One region of the Acidicapsa borealis genome, then DNA from elsewhere that is predicted to be linked to it. Evidence: predicted binding sites of a transcription regulator. Region 1 holds the regulator's gene; each other region holds the start of a gene.
The links. The regulator LexA, encoded in region 1, represses DNA repair genes until DNA is damaged. The targets are predictions, from matches to a motif close to CANTTCGCTTTTTATTCGC.
Positions count from the first base shown of each region.

Region 1 (4,429 bases):
CGGCCCAAGCGCAGGAGATTGCCGCGCTGCGCCGCAATGCCGTAGAGGTCGAGGCATCGCCGGACGCGGTGCTGAGGGCTCTGGCGGAAATACAAAGCAGGTGGGTCTAGCTGTGAACGCCTTTCGACTTCGCCTGCCTGCTACTTCTGCCAACCTGGGAGCAGCTTTCGACACCGCTGCTGTCGCCATGGGTTTCTATCTCGAAATCGAGGCGGAAGTTGCCTCAGAGTTCTCGATCCTCGCTTCGGGAAGAAATTCGGAGCTATGTTCAAGGCTTGAAGACAACCTGATTCTCCAGACATATAGCTCCATTCTTAAGCGCGAAGGCCGTGCTGTTTCGCCGTTGACGGTCCGCATGGTGAACCAGATCCCTCTTGGAATGGGTTGTGGTTCTTCTGCGGCCGGGATTCTGGCGGCTGTGGCGATGGCGAACCACTTCGGTGAACTTGATTGGTCAAACGAGCGCATTCTCGCTGAAGCTTGCAAGCTCGAAGGGCATCCAGACAATGCGGCGGCCTGCTGGTTGGGTGGGATGGTGGTTGCAGCGATCGAGGGCGACCAGATTCATGTTGCGCGCGTCGATGCTCCTGCCGATTGGCGAGCGATGGTCGTGATTCCAGCCAATCCTCTGGCAACCAGCAAAGCCCGCGCAGTGCTTCCTAAGGAATATTCCCGAGCGGACGCCGTGGCAAATATCCAGGCTGCATCGCTGCTCGGCCTGGCCTTCGCCCATGGCCGGGGGGACCTCTTGCGACCGGCGATGGCTGACCGGATTCATCAGCCGTATCGCGCCGAGATTTGCCCGCTCCTTCCCCTCCTTCTACCCTTGGCAGGCAATCACGGAATTCTTGGAGTGGCCCTGAGCGGAGCTGGTCCGTCGGTCTTGTTGGTACTTGCGTCAGAGGCCGCGGCAGATGAGGCAACTTCGGCAGTTCATTCCTCGTTAGCTGGACGGGAGACAGCGGAGGTCCTCGTGGTCCCTTTTGCGACAGAGGGCGCTGCAGCAGTTCAGGAACGGTAAACATTCAATTGCACAAGCACTTAACTGCGCCTTACACATCAAGTTTCAAACTTTGGTGCAAACTTCACGGCCAAACTCGGAGCTAAGGCCGACTCTTTGGGGATTACTTTTTGCATTACCTAAGATTTCTTGCATTTCCCTGGACGAAAACCTAGATTCACCGTGTGGGCAGTTCTGGGGGAGGGCTGCTCTAGCGCCCGAGATTCCTTTATGGGATCCGGGCGCTTTTTCATGTCTGTGCAATTTCGTTGAATTCTTCCCTTTCGGCGACGGGAAGACGACTTGCGTTTCCTACTTTGCGACTTCCTTCCAGGTTTTGCATCTTATGGAGTGGCAAGTGCGGTTAGACTGGCGTAGAAGGTATCTCAAAACGTCGGAATCGCGAGGAGACACATGGCAGGAACCGGAGTATTTGAAGTAAGTGATGCAACCTTCGATCAGGACGTGCTCCAGTCGGAGCAGCCCGTATTGGTCGATTTCTGGGCAGTATGGTGCGGTCCCTGTAAGGCCATTGCCCCGATCGTCGACGATATTGCTGCGTCCTACGCGGGCAAGATTAAAGTTGCAAAAGTCAACGTCGATCAAAATGGCGCTACACCTTCCCGGTACGGAATCCGCGGAATCCCGGCTCTCTTGATCTTCAAGGGTGGTAAAGTGGCTGACCAGATCGTGGGCTATGTGCCTCGCGAAGTGATCGAAGAGAAGATCAATCGTGTATTGGCGCTGTCTCCTGCTGCTGTCAACTGACGGGCGCCGCCGACATTAAAAATCAAAGCGGTCCGGCACTCCTGCCGGGCCGCTTTTTGTCTTGCATCAGGCGATACCGCTAGCGGTATCGGCGCAATACGCCTAGCACGCGGCCCTGGATGGCTACCTGCGCTGCGGGGACGAAGATAGGATCCATTTCCAGATTGGCCGGCTGCAGCCGCACTTGGCCACCCTCCAGGTAAAAGCGTTTCAGAGTGGTTTCTGATCCGCGAACCAACGCCACTACGATCTCCCCCTGGCGAGCCGTCCTGGTACGCTCAACCAGCACGTAGTCTCCACTGATGATGTGCTCATCCCGCATCGAATCCCCACGCACTTCCAGTGCAAAGACGTCTTTGTTGCCGACAACGTCATGCAGGGAGATGCTTTCCACGTTTTCGGCGGCCTCGACTGGCAGACCGGCAGCGATCCGGCCCATCATGGGAAGGCGCTCGCTGGTGCGTGTACGTGTGCCGACCGGCACCACGTCGATCGACCGGCTGCGGTTGTGGACGCGGTCGAGCAGACCCTTCTTTTCGAGATTGGTGATGTGCTTGTGAACGGTCGCAAGGGACTTCAATTCCAGTCCTCGCGCAATCTCTTCAAAGGAGGGTGAATAGCCGTTGCGGTTAACGAACGACTCCAGGAAGTCGAGAACCTCTTTTTGTCTTCGAGTGACAGCCATGCGCGCATTCTAGCGAATGAAAAGCGAAATTGCCAGAATTATTTTCGCTCTCCGTTCTCCTCCCCGCACAATAGTGAGTTGGCTAAATTGTTTGCCCCTCCAATGGCCCTGACTAGCGAAGAGGGCACTCTCCATCTCTTTTGGGAAATTTTGTAAGGGAATCCCAATCTCGGAAGATCCTCTTTCTTCTCTTCACATTTGTCTTGAGTTGGAACGCTTTAAGCGGGAACGTTGATTCACGACACCCGGATTCGCCGTTTCAGCAAGCTTTAAGTACATGAGGCACCTACCGAGGGAAGAGAGCTATGAGGCTACTAATCGCGGAAGACGATCGGGCGCTGGCCATGTTTCTCACACGTGGACTGGAAGCGGAGGGGCACCGCGTGCGCTGCGCCATGGATGGTGCCGAAGCTGTGGAGGTATTTCGGGCTGAGCTGCCTGACCTGACCATCCTGGACCTGAATCTTCCAGTGAAGGACGGCGAACAAGCATTAGCCGAAATGCGCTCAGTCGACGCGCAGTCGCCGGTGCTGATCCTGACCGGAAGACAGGAGGTCAACACCCGCATCCGTTGCCTGGATCTAGGCGCCGACGACCTGATGATCAAACCCTTCAGCCTGCATGAGTTGCGGGCGAGGTGCCGCGCCTTATTACGCCGCAAGAGAGAGGCGAAATTGATGCTGCGTGTTGCAGATCTCGAACTTGACCGGCTGGACCACACCGTTCGACGGGCGGGAGAGCTGGTTTCACTCACGAACAAGGAGTTTGCCCTGCTGGAGCATCTGGTTCTACATCGCGGTCAGTGCATTTCACGGGTCGAGCTTTTGGATGCTGTCTGGAACATGGAGCCGGCGCAGACCACCAACAACGCTGGGACGGATCTGGTTGGAGATAACGGCAATGCCGGAGATATTTTCAGTGCTCCCACACAGGTTGCGGGCAGCGCGTTAAGTATGCAAGTGGTTATGAACGATCCAAACAAGATTTCCGCGGCTGCGCTAGGGCAGGGAACGGGTGACAATACAAACTCTGTTACTGCTGCGAGCCTTGCCACCCAGGCGATCATTAACGGTCAGACGCCCTCCGACTTTTACTCCAACCTAGTCAGCACACTAGGCGCTACTGTCTCTGAGACGACCATTCAGAACACGGCTCTGACGGCCTCAGTCAGCCAGTTGCAGACGCAGCGCGACTCGCTATCGGCGGTTAGCCTGAATGAGGAAGCGAGCAATCTACAGGAGTTTCAGCGCTCGTATCAGGCTGCTTCTCAGGTGTTTACGATCCTCAACAGCATTTACGCATCGGCTCTGAACCTAGGCGTCGAAACCTCAGTGGCATGACTGCGACGAAGCCCTAATCTTCGCCGGAAGAGGAAATTCTATGCGCGTGGACCCGTTTTTTGTGGTGAATCTGGCTGGTCCCTTGGATCGGACGCAGGTGACTCAGCAGCAGTTGACCGAGGAATTGTCGAGCGGCGTCCGGGTAACGTCTATCGGGCAGGATCCTGTGGCGGCGGCTCAGAATGTGCAGCTTTTGAATCAGATCCAGCGTGACGACTCGTTTACTCAGACAACGAGCCTGACGCAGGGACATCTGCAAGTTACGGATTCCGCGTTGGGAAGCGTCGTGGACCAGTTGAATCAGGCCATCGCGCTGGCTACGCAGGCCAACAACGGGACGCTTAGCTCCAGTGATTTGAAGTCGATATCGAGCGAGATTGCGGGACTGCGGGACGAAGTTCTGTCGCTGGCCAACACCAACTATCAGGGGCAATACATCTTCGGCGGCAGCCAGACGGCGGCGCCGCCGTTCACCATTGATAACACTACGACACCGGCCACAGTGACCTATAACGGCGACAGCAACGTGAATACGCTGACGGCTCCGAACGGCCAGACAGTCGAGTTGAATGTGCCAGGGAATCAGGTATTTACGGCACCTTCCTCGAACGTGCTTGCAGCCTTGAACAGTCTGAT
Region 1 covers NZ_JCACNY010000001.1:3,177,762-3,182,190, reverse strand. The annotation lists gene thrC (threonine synthase) at 1-110, shown strand, start outside; gene thrB (homoserine kinase) at 113-1,021, shown strand; gene trxA (thioredoxin) at 1,415-1,768, shown strand; gene lexA (transcriptional repressor LexA) at 1,848-2,453, opposite strand; gene AC5S27_RS13080 (response regulator transcription factor) at 2,759-3,793, shown strand; gene flgL (flagellar hook-associated protein FlgL) at 3,834-4,429, shown strand, end outside.

Region 2 (4,429 bases), 2.8 Mb from region 1:
CATCCCGGATCTGATCGGGGTGGATAGCACAACCGAAAATGTCTTCTTCCTCGCCGGGAAAGGCGACGGAACGTTCACCCCTTCCATCACCGCGTCTGGATTTACGGGAAGTGGTCCCCTTGCCGTGGCCGATTTCAACGGAGACGGCAATCTCGACGTCCTGGTCGGATACTTCGACCAGACCTACAGTACGATTGGCAACGTTCTTTACGGCAATGGAGACGGCACTTTCCCCTCCTACAGTCCGCCTTTCCAGGGGGAACCGCCCTACGCCTATGTTGTCGGAGATTACAATGGCGATGGTCTCCCGGATGTGGCGGAAGCGCGTGACTCCGCTGAATTCTTTGACCACGGCTTTACCATCTTCCTCAATCAGGGAGACGGTACCTTCGCCCTCAATGACTTCGGCGTTCCCAAGCGGTCAGCCGCCAAACCCGCGACGATTATTTACTCCGGCAGCACCATGGTGGCAGCCGATATCGACGGCGACGGCCTTCCCGATATCATCCAGCTACAAGCTTCAGGCTCCCTGGCGGACTCGAATACCCAGATCGTCCTCACTTCCACGGCCACCGCTGCAGGCATCTCGCCGGTCGGCTCGGGAACGCATTTCATCCAGGCCAGCTACCCCGGCGATTCGCTCTATGCTCCCATTGTGGCGACCGGAGGAGAAGGGCTGACGGCCCAGCAAGGCACGCCCACCGCCAGCATCAACCTCTCAGAATCAAGCATTACAGTAGGGCAGGCGCTGACTGTGACGGTATCTGTGACGGATGGGGGAGCAAATCCCGTCCCGACAGGGACCGTTATCCTTACCAGCAGCAGCTATACCTCCGGAGCAGTCAAACTCACCGCCGGCAGCGTTGCCATCAGCATCCCGGCCGGAACCTTGGCGGCCGGGGCGAACGCCCTGACTGCTTCCTACTCCGGCGATACCAACTATCTCGCGGCTACAGCGCATGCGTCAGTGACGGTGACGGCAAAGAGCGCATCCCAGGCGAGCCTCTCGTTGTCGGCATCGGCAATCACCGTGGCCCAGCCATTGACCGTAACCGCCACCCTCACCGGAGTCACCGGACAGCCGAGCCCGACAGGAACCGTGACCGTCACCAGCTTGCCCGGTGGCACATATACCTCTTCGCCTGTGACCCTTGCCGGGGGCATCGCCACGATCACTATCCCGGCGGGATCGTTGGCGGTTGGTGCCAACACCCTCACAGCCAGCTATTCCGGTGATGCGATCTATCTCTCTTCCACCGCAACTGCGCAGGTGACGGTAAACAACCCAACGTTTTCGGTAAGTGGATCGGCAGTCACAGTGACCGCAGGGGCCACGACCGGGAACACATCGACGATCACGATTACGCCTGCCGGCGGATTTACCGGCAGCGTCGCTTTGACCGCAGCACTCGCTTCAGGTCCCACGGGAGCCGCGCACCCGCCAACGTTCAGCTTCGGCTCGACCAGTCCGGTCGCCATCAGCGGAGCAGCGAACGGAACAGCGACCCTGACGATCACCACCACCGCAGCCTCTAGTCCCCCCTGTACAGCTTCGGCAACCGCGCCGCCGCGCACTCCGTGGTATCCCGCCGGCGGCCTGGCTCTCGCTGCCCTCCTACTCTTTGGCATTCCCGCTCACCGATCTGCGAGGAGGAGGCTGCTGGGCGTGTTGCTGCTCCTTGTGGGTTTGACAAGTGCGATCACTGCCTGCGGCGGCAGCCGCAGCAAAGCATGCCCCACCGTCATCGTGCCTGGAACGACAGCGGGGACCTACACCATCACCGTTACGGGCACTTCGGGAAGCTCGAGCTCCACAGGCAACGTGACGTTGACCGTGCAGTAAACCATCCCTGGACAGTACGGAGCGGCGAGGATTCAATGCTGTCAGGGAAAAATCCGGACGCCTGAACTTTCGCCTTTTCTTCTATGAAGTGCAGTGTCTTTCCTGCTACAATTCCATCGAATACGCGTTTCATGTTTGAGTCTTTCCCGGCCTTGAACCGCAAGCGGAATACAGGGCTCGAAAAGTCATGAGCGCGACAGGAGACTGAACCGATGGGTTACGCCGAAGACCGTTCCAAGGCAGTAGAAAGCGCACTTTCACAGATCGAAAAACAGTTCGGCAAAGGCTCCATCATGCGTCTCGGAGCCAAAGAAGCCATCGTTCCCATCTCGGTGATCTCAACGGGTTCCATCAGTTTCGACGCGGCATTGGGTGTGGGCGGCGTGCCGCGCGGCCGCGTGATCGAAATCTTCGGGCCTGAGTCTTCCGGTAAGACGACCATCACCCTCCAGATCATCGCCGAGGCCCAGAAGGCCGGCGGTCTGGCGGCCTTTGTGGATGCCGAGCACGCGCTCGACCCCATCTACGCCCGCAAACTCGGCGTCGATACCGACAACCTGCTCATCTCGCAGCCGGATTACGGCGAGCAAGCCCTCGAAATCACCGAAGCGCTGGTGCGCTCCGGAGCCATCGATGTGCTGGTGGTTGACTCGGTCGCAGCTCTCGTCCCCAAGGCAGAACTAGACGGCGAAATGGGTGATTCCCACATGGGCCTGCAGGCCAGGCTGATGTCGCAAGCGCTGCGCAAACTCACCGGCACCGTCTCGAAGTCGCGTACGTCACTCATCTTCATCAACCAGATTCGAGAGAAGATTGGCGTCATGTTCGGCAACCCTGAAACGACAACGGGCGGCCGCGCTTTGAAGTTCTACGCCTCGGTCCGCATCGATATCCGCCGCATCGCCGCCGTGAAGGAGGGCGATGTCGTCACTGGTTCGCGCACCAAGATCAAGATCGTCAAGAACAAGGTAGCGGCGCCCTTCCGCGAGGCCGAGTTCGACATCCTCTACGGCGAAGGCATCTCCCGCGAAGGCGACGTGCTCGACCTGGCAGTGCTGAATAATATCGTCGAGAAGTCCGGCGCGTGGTACAGCTACGACGGCGAGCGTATCGGCCAGGGCCGCGAAAACGTCCGCGGTTTCCTGAAAGCGAACCCTGAGATTTTTGCGAAGCTGGATGCGCAGGTTCGTCAGAAGCTCGGTATCGGCGCAGCAAACCTGAAGTCTCTTTCCGCCGAAGTGCCAGATGTGCCGGCGGACGGCCCTGCCGTCGCTCAGCAGGTGGTTCGCGGCAAGCGCTAACCCGATTCAAATCACGTCGAAGAGAAGGCGGCTTCCTCTGGTAAGCCACCTTTTTTCTGCCTGCTAGAATTCGTTGAGTTGTCTATAGACGATTAGGATGCAAACGCATGGGCGTGAAAGCAATCTATCCCGGTACTTTCGATCCGCCCACCAATGGGCACCTCGACCTCATTGCACGCGGCGCCAAGCTTTTCGAGCACCTGACAGTTGCCATCCTGAACAACCCGGTGAAGAATCCTTTGTTCACTGTGGAAGAGCGCGTGGAGATGCTGAAGGAGTCGACACGGCAGTTGGGCAACGTCTCAGTTGCGACCTTCGAAGGGCTGATGGTTGACTTTGCCCGGCAGAATGGTGCAACGGCAGTGCTGCGCGGCATTCGGGCGATCACCGACTACGAGTACGAATTCCAGATGGCGCTCATGAACAGGCGTCTTGCGCCGGAGATCGAGACGGTCTTTCTGCAGCCTGCCGGGCGTTATTCCTTCGTCAGTTCGCGGCTGGTGAAGGAAGTGGTGAGCTTCGGAGGCAAGGTCGATGGACTGGTGCCTACCAATGTTGCCAAGCGGCTAATGGGCCGCATGGGCAAGGCCTGAAAGCCGATTCACCACCGCAATTTCGAATCGCACCTTCGTTCTCTATGGTGCAGCGGATCTCAGACTGCACCGAACCATTCGGTAGAGGATCAGCTCATTGCGGTCGTCATCGTCGAAGATGTGGTAGCTGGCGACAGGTTCGAAGCTGCAGGTCGGCAGCGCTGTGTGGATGTCGTCGCCGATGCCGTTCCAGGCGACATACCAACCTGGTTGATAACGCGAAACTTTTGTGGAAAGGTCGTCGCTGCCGTAGGCGTCGTTGATGGAGGGAATTCCGGTCATCAGCGATAGCTGGCTGCCGCTGACGCCGAGCATGAGCGGCTTCTGGTGTGCGTCGCTGCGGATGATGTTGCGGATGCTTGCGGCTGCGTCGCTGTATTGGTATTGACGCAGGCTGTAAAGACTGGAGAGCAGTGTGAGGTTTACGGCGAGCGCTGCGGCGATGGCGATCATGAGAGCTGAAGAAAGCAATTTCGATGCTTGTTGCCTGTCTCGGTGGAACTCGTGCAGGGCGGTAACGGCTAGCAGCACGAGCGGGATGAGCAGCATGAGGAAGTAGCGCGGCGCGTAGTCGTCCTGGCGGCGGAAGATATATGCGCCTTCGATGGCGAGGCTGAGCCAGGACGCTGTGTAGAGCGGGTTGCGCCAGAGTTGGCGCTGCCAGAACAACGAGATGGCGAGGATCACGGCTC
Region 2 covers NZ_JCACNY010000001.1:342,076-346,504, forward strand. The annotation lists gene AC5S27_RS01380 (FG-GAP-like repeat-containing protein) at 1-1,843, shown strand, start outside; gene recA (recombinase RecA) at 2,056-3,144, shown strand; gene coaD (pantetheine-phosphate adenylyltransferase) at 3,252-3,737, shown strand; gene AC5S27_RS01395 (ArnT family glycosyltransferase) at 3,780-4,429, opposite strand, start outside.
Region 2: the regulator LexA is predicted to act here: its motif matches at 1,909-1,927, upstream of recA (recombinase RecA).

Region 3 (4,429 bases), 2.8 Mb from region 1:
GCCGGAAGTCGCCTACTGCGACCTCGACGGCCTGCTCGAACTCGCCGAAGGTTTCATCACCCACATCGTGCAGTCCGTGCTCAAGAAGAACCGCGCCGACCTCGAAACCATCGGCCGCGACATCTCCAAGCTCGAAGTCATCCAGGGCCCATTCCCTCGACTGCGCTACGACGAAGCCGTCAAGATGCTCAACCAGGCCCACGCCGACGGTCAGCTCGACCATCCCTTCGAGTACGGCAACGACTTCGGCTCCCCCGACGAGACCTGGCTGACGAAACAATTTGACAAGCCCGTCATGGTCCACCGCTACCCTGCAGCTGTAAAAGCCTTCTACATGCAGCCCGACCCCGTGGACCCCACCTTCGCCCTCTGCGTCGACGTCCTCGCCCCCGAAGGCTACGGCGAAATCATCGGCGGCAGCCAGCGCGTGGACAGCTACGACCTGCTCAAGCAGCGCATCGAAGACCACAACCTGCCCCTCGAAGCCTTCCAGTGGTACCTCGACCTGCGCCGCTACGGCAGCGTTCCGCACAGCGGCTTTGGCATGGGCATCGAACGCGCCGTAGCCTGGATCTGCGGCCTCGACCACGTCCGCGAAACCATCCCCTTCGCCCGCACCCTCAACCGCATCTTCCCGTAACTAACTCGGTTGACGAAGCAGAGCTATCGACATACACTAACTTCAGTATCCCCCGGGCGCGAAGTCGCTCGTGAGAGCGGCTTCTGCATTGTAAAGTTGGTGACTTTGATCACGAACGTCTAGATAAATAAGTTAGTTAGTTATCCCATAAGATCCTATCTATAAAAGCTACCGTTTACTGGTGCGACCGAAAATAAAAGATAGGGCAGTTAGTGCTAGTGCAATGCTTCTCTCTACCATTTTTGACCAGTAATCGGCTGAGTCTGGACCTTGGCTCCGAGAAGCCATCAAACCAGCAAGAAACGCACCTAGTAGCCCCGCTATCACCACTATCGCGGCTACAACGATAGGAGAATTTTTCTCGCCACCTAGCCAGCGTCCCAGCCATCCCAATTCTGCGGAGTGTATCGCTTCTTTGTGCCGGTTGTTTTCAACTGTGATCCGGTGCTGGAGATCTGTTGCATCCGCGAGAGCAGCATTCAACTCCGGATCGGTAGAATCCGTTTTTTGAATAGCACTTTTTGCCTTATCGCGATCAGATGCCATACAGAAAAGACAAACGAGCTTGGATCGCAGGGACCGATACTGCAAAAAGACGTGACATTTCAGAGAGGGGCAGATCCTCGTAATATTGGTCCATCATGAAACGAGGCATAAGGAGGTTGGCTGCGAATGCGTCGGCTTCTCTCTCGCGAAAATCTCGATTTTCCTCTTTAGGATTGCGCAAGAGAATTTGGTATTCGGAAGACCTAGCCCATTCTTCGTGTAAGACCTTATGTCCTAGCTCATGAGCAATCGTAAAGGTTTGCCGAAGCGGAAACTCTTCCCGATTTACTACAATTGCATTATCTTCGCTGTCATAAAAGCCTGATATACGTTTACTTTCGTTCGGATCAAAGGTCGCGAAGCGGACTGGAACGTTCAAAATTTGTTCAGCAATATCAATTGGATTCACAGGCGGCACAACTATGCCAGAACGTTCCAGTAAATCCAAAGCCTTGGATTGAGCAAGCCGATAGTTCGGTTTTTGGGTTGCGATTATCATATTGCAAAATACCCTCGAACTTGATTTCGATGTATCCAAAAATCGCCGATAGGCGAAAATTTGGCGAATTTCTTAGTAGTACCATACACCCCTTTGGCCATGTTTTCCACAGTATATTGCGAAAATCGATGCTCGGGCCTACTTAACAGCAATCTTCAACAACAACACCCCATGCATAGGCAGGCTCGCCTCATAAGCCCCACCCTTGAACGCCACATCGGAGTGCGCCCAGACATCCCGGGCCTTAGGGTTCCCCTTCAGCTTCAAATCCGCAGCCTTCAACGAAACCTTAGCCTCCGACCCACCGCGATTGAACACCCCGACAGCCACCCCACCACCAGCCAAAGGACGCGTCCAGATATCGATATCCCCATTCTGCGACAGCCGCGTCCCCTGCTTGCCCAGCGAATCCTGGTCAATAGCGATAGCCTCCTTGTTCAACAGAATCGACTTCGTCTCCGGAGTCATCGCCGTCAAATCGTTCCCCGCCAGCAGCGGAGAAGCCAGAATCGCCCAAAGGCTCATATGCGTCCGGTACTCGTCCGCCGTCATGTGCCCGTTGCCAATCTCCAGCATGTCCGGATCGTTCCAGTGCCCCGGCGCCGCGTACTGCGCCCAGTCATTCTGCCCAAAGCCGTTCTTCTCCATGCTCTTCCACTCGTCGCTGATGTCGCCGGTTGTCCGCCACATGTTGCCGCCAACCGCAGGACCCCATTTGCCCACATCGCCCATCCCATATTCGCAAAGGCTGTAGACGATCTTCCGCCCACTCGCCTGCAACGCCGCGCCCATCTTCTGGTACATCGCTTGCAGATCGGCGTCCTTGTAGATCTTCGACGCGCTGCACCAGTCGTACTTCACAAAATCGATGCCCCAGCCAGCCCATGTCTTGGCGTCAATCTCCTCATGGCCATAGCTCCCCGGATACCCGCCGCAAGTGCGCGGCCCCGGCGACGAGTAGATGCCAAACTTCAGCCCCTTCGAATGCACATAGTCCGCCAGCGCCTTCATGTCAGGAAACTTGTGGTTCGGCTGTAACACGCCATTGGCGTCCCGCTCGCCTTCCCACGTGTCATCAATGTTCAGGTAGACATACCCCGCATCGCGCATCCCGCTCGAAACCATCACATCCGCCATCTGGCGAACGATCGCGTCCGTGATCTTGCCCTGGTACTTGTTCCAGCTGTTCCAGCCCATCGGCGGGGTCTTGGCCAGCCCGTTGTACGGCACCGGATGAATCGCAGGCGGAGCAATATACGCCGGCAGCTTGATCGCATCTGCAGGCGTAAACGGCTTGGCAACGCGCTCTTCAGGGCTCCAGAACTTGAAGTGCAGCTCACCATTCGCAGCATCGCCAACGAGGAACGCCTTCTCATCCTTTTCCCAGGGATTCGCCAGCTCAAAGTGGCTCCCGGTCACGGTCCCCTTTACATCAATCGAGAAACCAAGCCCCTCCAGCGTCCCACTCACGTTCCCCCCGCCGTCATCTTTGAGCGTGAGAATGAATGGATTCGCCTCGCCGTTATCCAGCTTCTCGGAATATGCCACCCACTTGCCGACAACAGTCTGAGCTCCAGCCTGCGCGGAAGACACCAGAAGACCAAGAGAAAGCGAAGCGGTGAAGACAGCCATCGAGGCAAATCGACGCAACGAGCGATGAGACATAGTTAGAGACCTTCCTTCAAGCCAAGTGTGCCGCGCACAAAATGTAATCCTTTACAACCACACCGCACAAGACCGAAACTCCGCCAAGACTTTCGTCTTTTCGCTCAAAACGAAAAAGCCGCCCCGAACAGGGACGGCTTTGAGTGGCGATATAGACAAGTTAGATCGACATAATGTCGACTTCCTTGCGCTTGGCAGCCTCTTCCATCTGCCGGATCTCGTCATTCAGCATCGCCTGCACTTCGTCCTGGGCGCGCTTTTCTTCGTCCAGTCCAAGCTCCTTGTCCTTCACCAGCTTCTTCAGCGTGTCGTTGCCGTCGCGGCGAATATTGCGCAGCGCCGTCTTGTGATCTTCCAGCTCCTTGTTCAGCTGCTTCACCACATCGCGCCGCCGCTCCTCGGTCATCGGAGGAATCGGCACCCGGATCAGCTTCCCGTCATTCTGCGGATTGAAACCATGCTCCGGCGAACGCAGCGCCTTCTCAATCTCCTTCAGTACGCTCGGGTCCCACGGCTGGATCACCAGCATCCCAGCCTCAGGAGTCGTCACCTGCGCCAGTTGCGGAATCGCCGTCGGCGTTCCGTAGTAGTCCACTCGCACCTGGTCCAGCAGCTGCACATTCGCCCGGCCAGTCCGCAGCGAAACCAGGTGTGTCTGAAAATCCGTAACCGCCTTGTCCATCCGTCGCTTGAGATCGCTGTGCAGCTCTTTCAGCACCGGAATCCCCGCCATATAGGAAACTGCCATGTGTCCATCCTCAATCTTGTCGTATCGCGTCGTACCAATCAAAACCCAACTGCCAGATTCTATTCTACAAACCCCGCCACCGTGGATGCTGCTTTCACCCAAGGATCGCGAACTCCTGAGCCACCGAATTACGGATCGCGGTACTGTCTCCGCTTCAACTCACGAACCGCCTGTCCGTGGCCCTGCTCAGCCGCCTGACGAATATAGTGCCGCGAAAGCGCGTAATCCTGCTCAACCCCGCGCCCAACAGCATACAAGTGACCAAGCTGAAACTGCGCCTCAGCATTCCCCTGCTCCGCTGCCTTCCGGTACCAAGCAGCAGCCTGCGCAT
Region 3 covers NZ_JCACNY010000001.1:6,027,235-6,031,663, reverse strand. The annotation lists gene asnS (asparagine--tRNA ligase) at 1-640, shown strand, start outside; gene AC5S27_RS24565 (hypothetical protein) at 809-1,186, opposite strand; gene AC5S27_RS24560 (ImmA/IrrE family metallo-endopeptidase) at 1,176-1,685, opposite strand; gene AC5S27_RS24555 (glycoside hydrolase family 27 protein) at 1,824-3,350, opposite strand; gene frr (ribosome recycling factor) at 3,511-4,098, opposite strand; gene AC5S27_RS24545 (tetratricopeptide repeat protein) at 4,227-4,429, opposite strand, start outside.
Region 3: the regulator LexA is predicted to act here: its motif matches at 1,738-1,756, upstream of AC5S27_RS24560 (ImmA/IrrE family metallo-endopeptidase).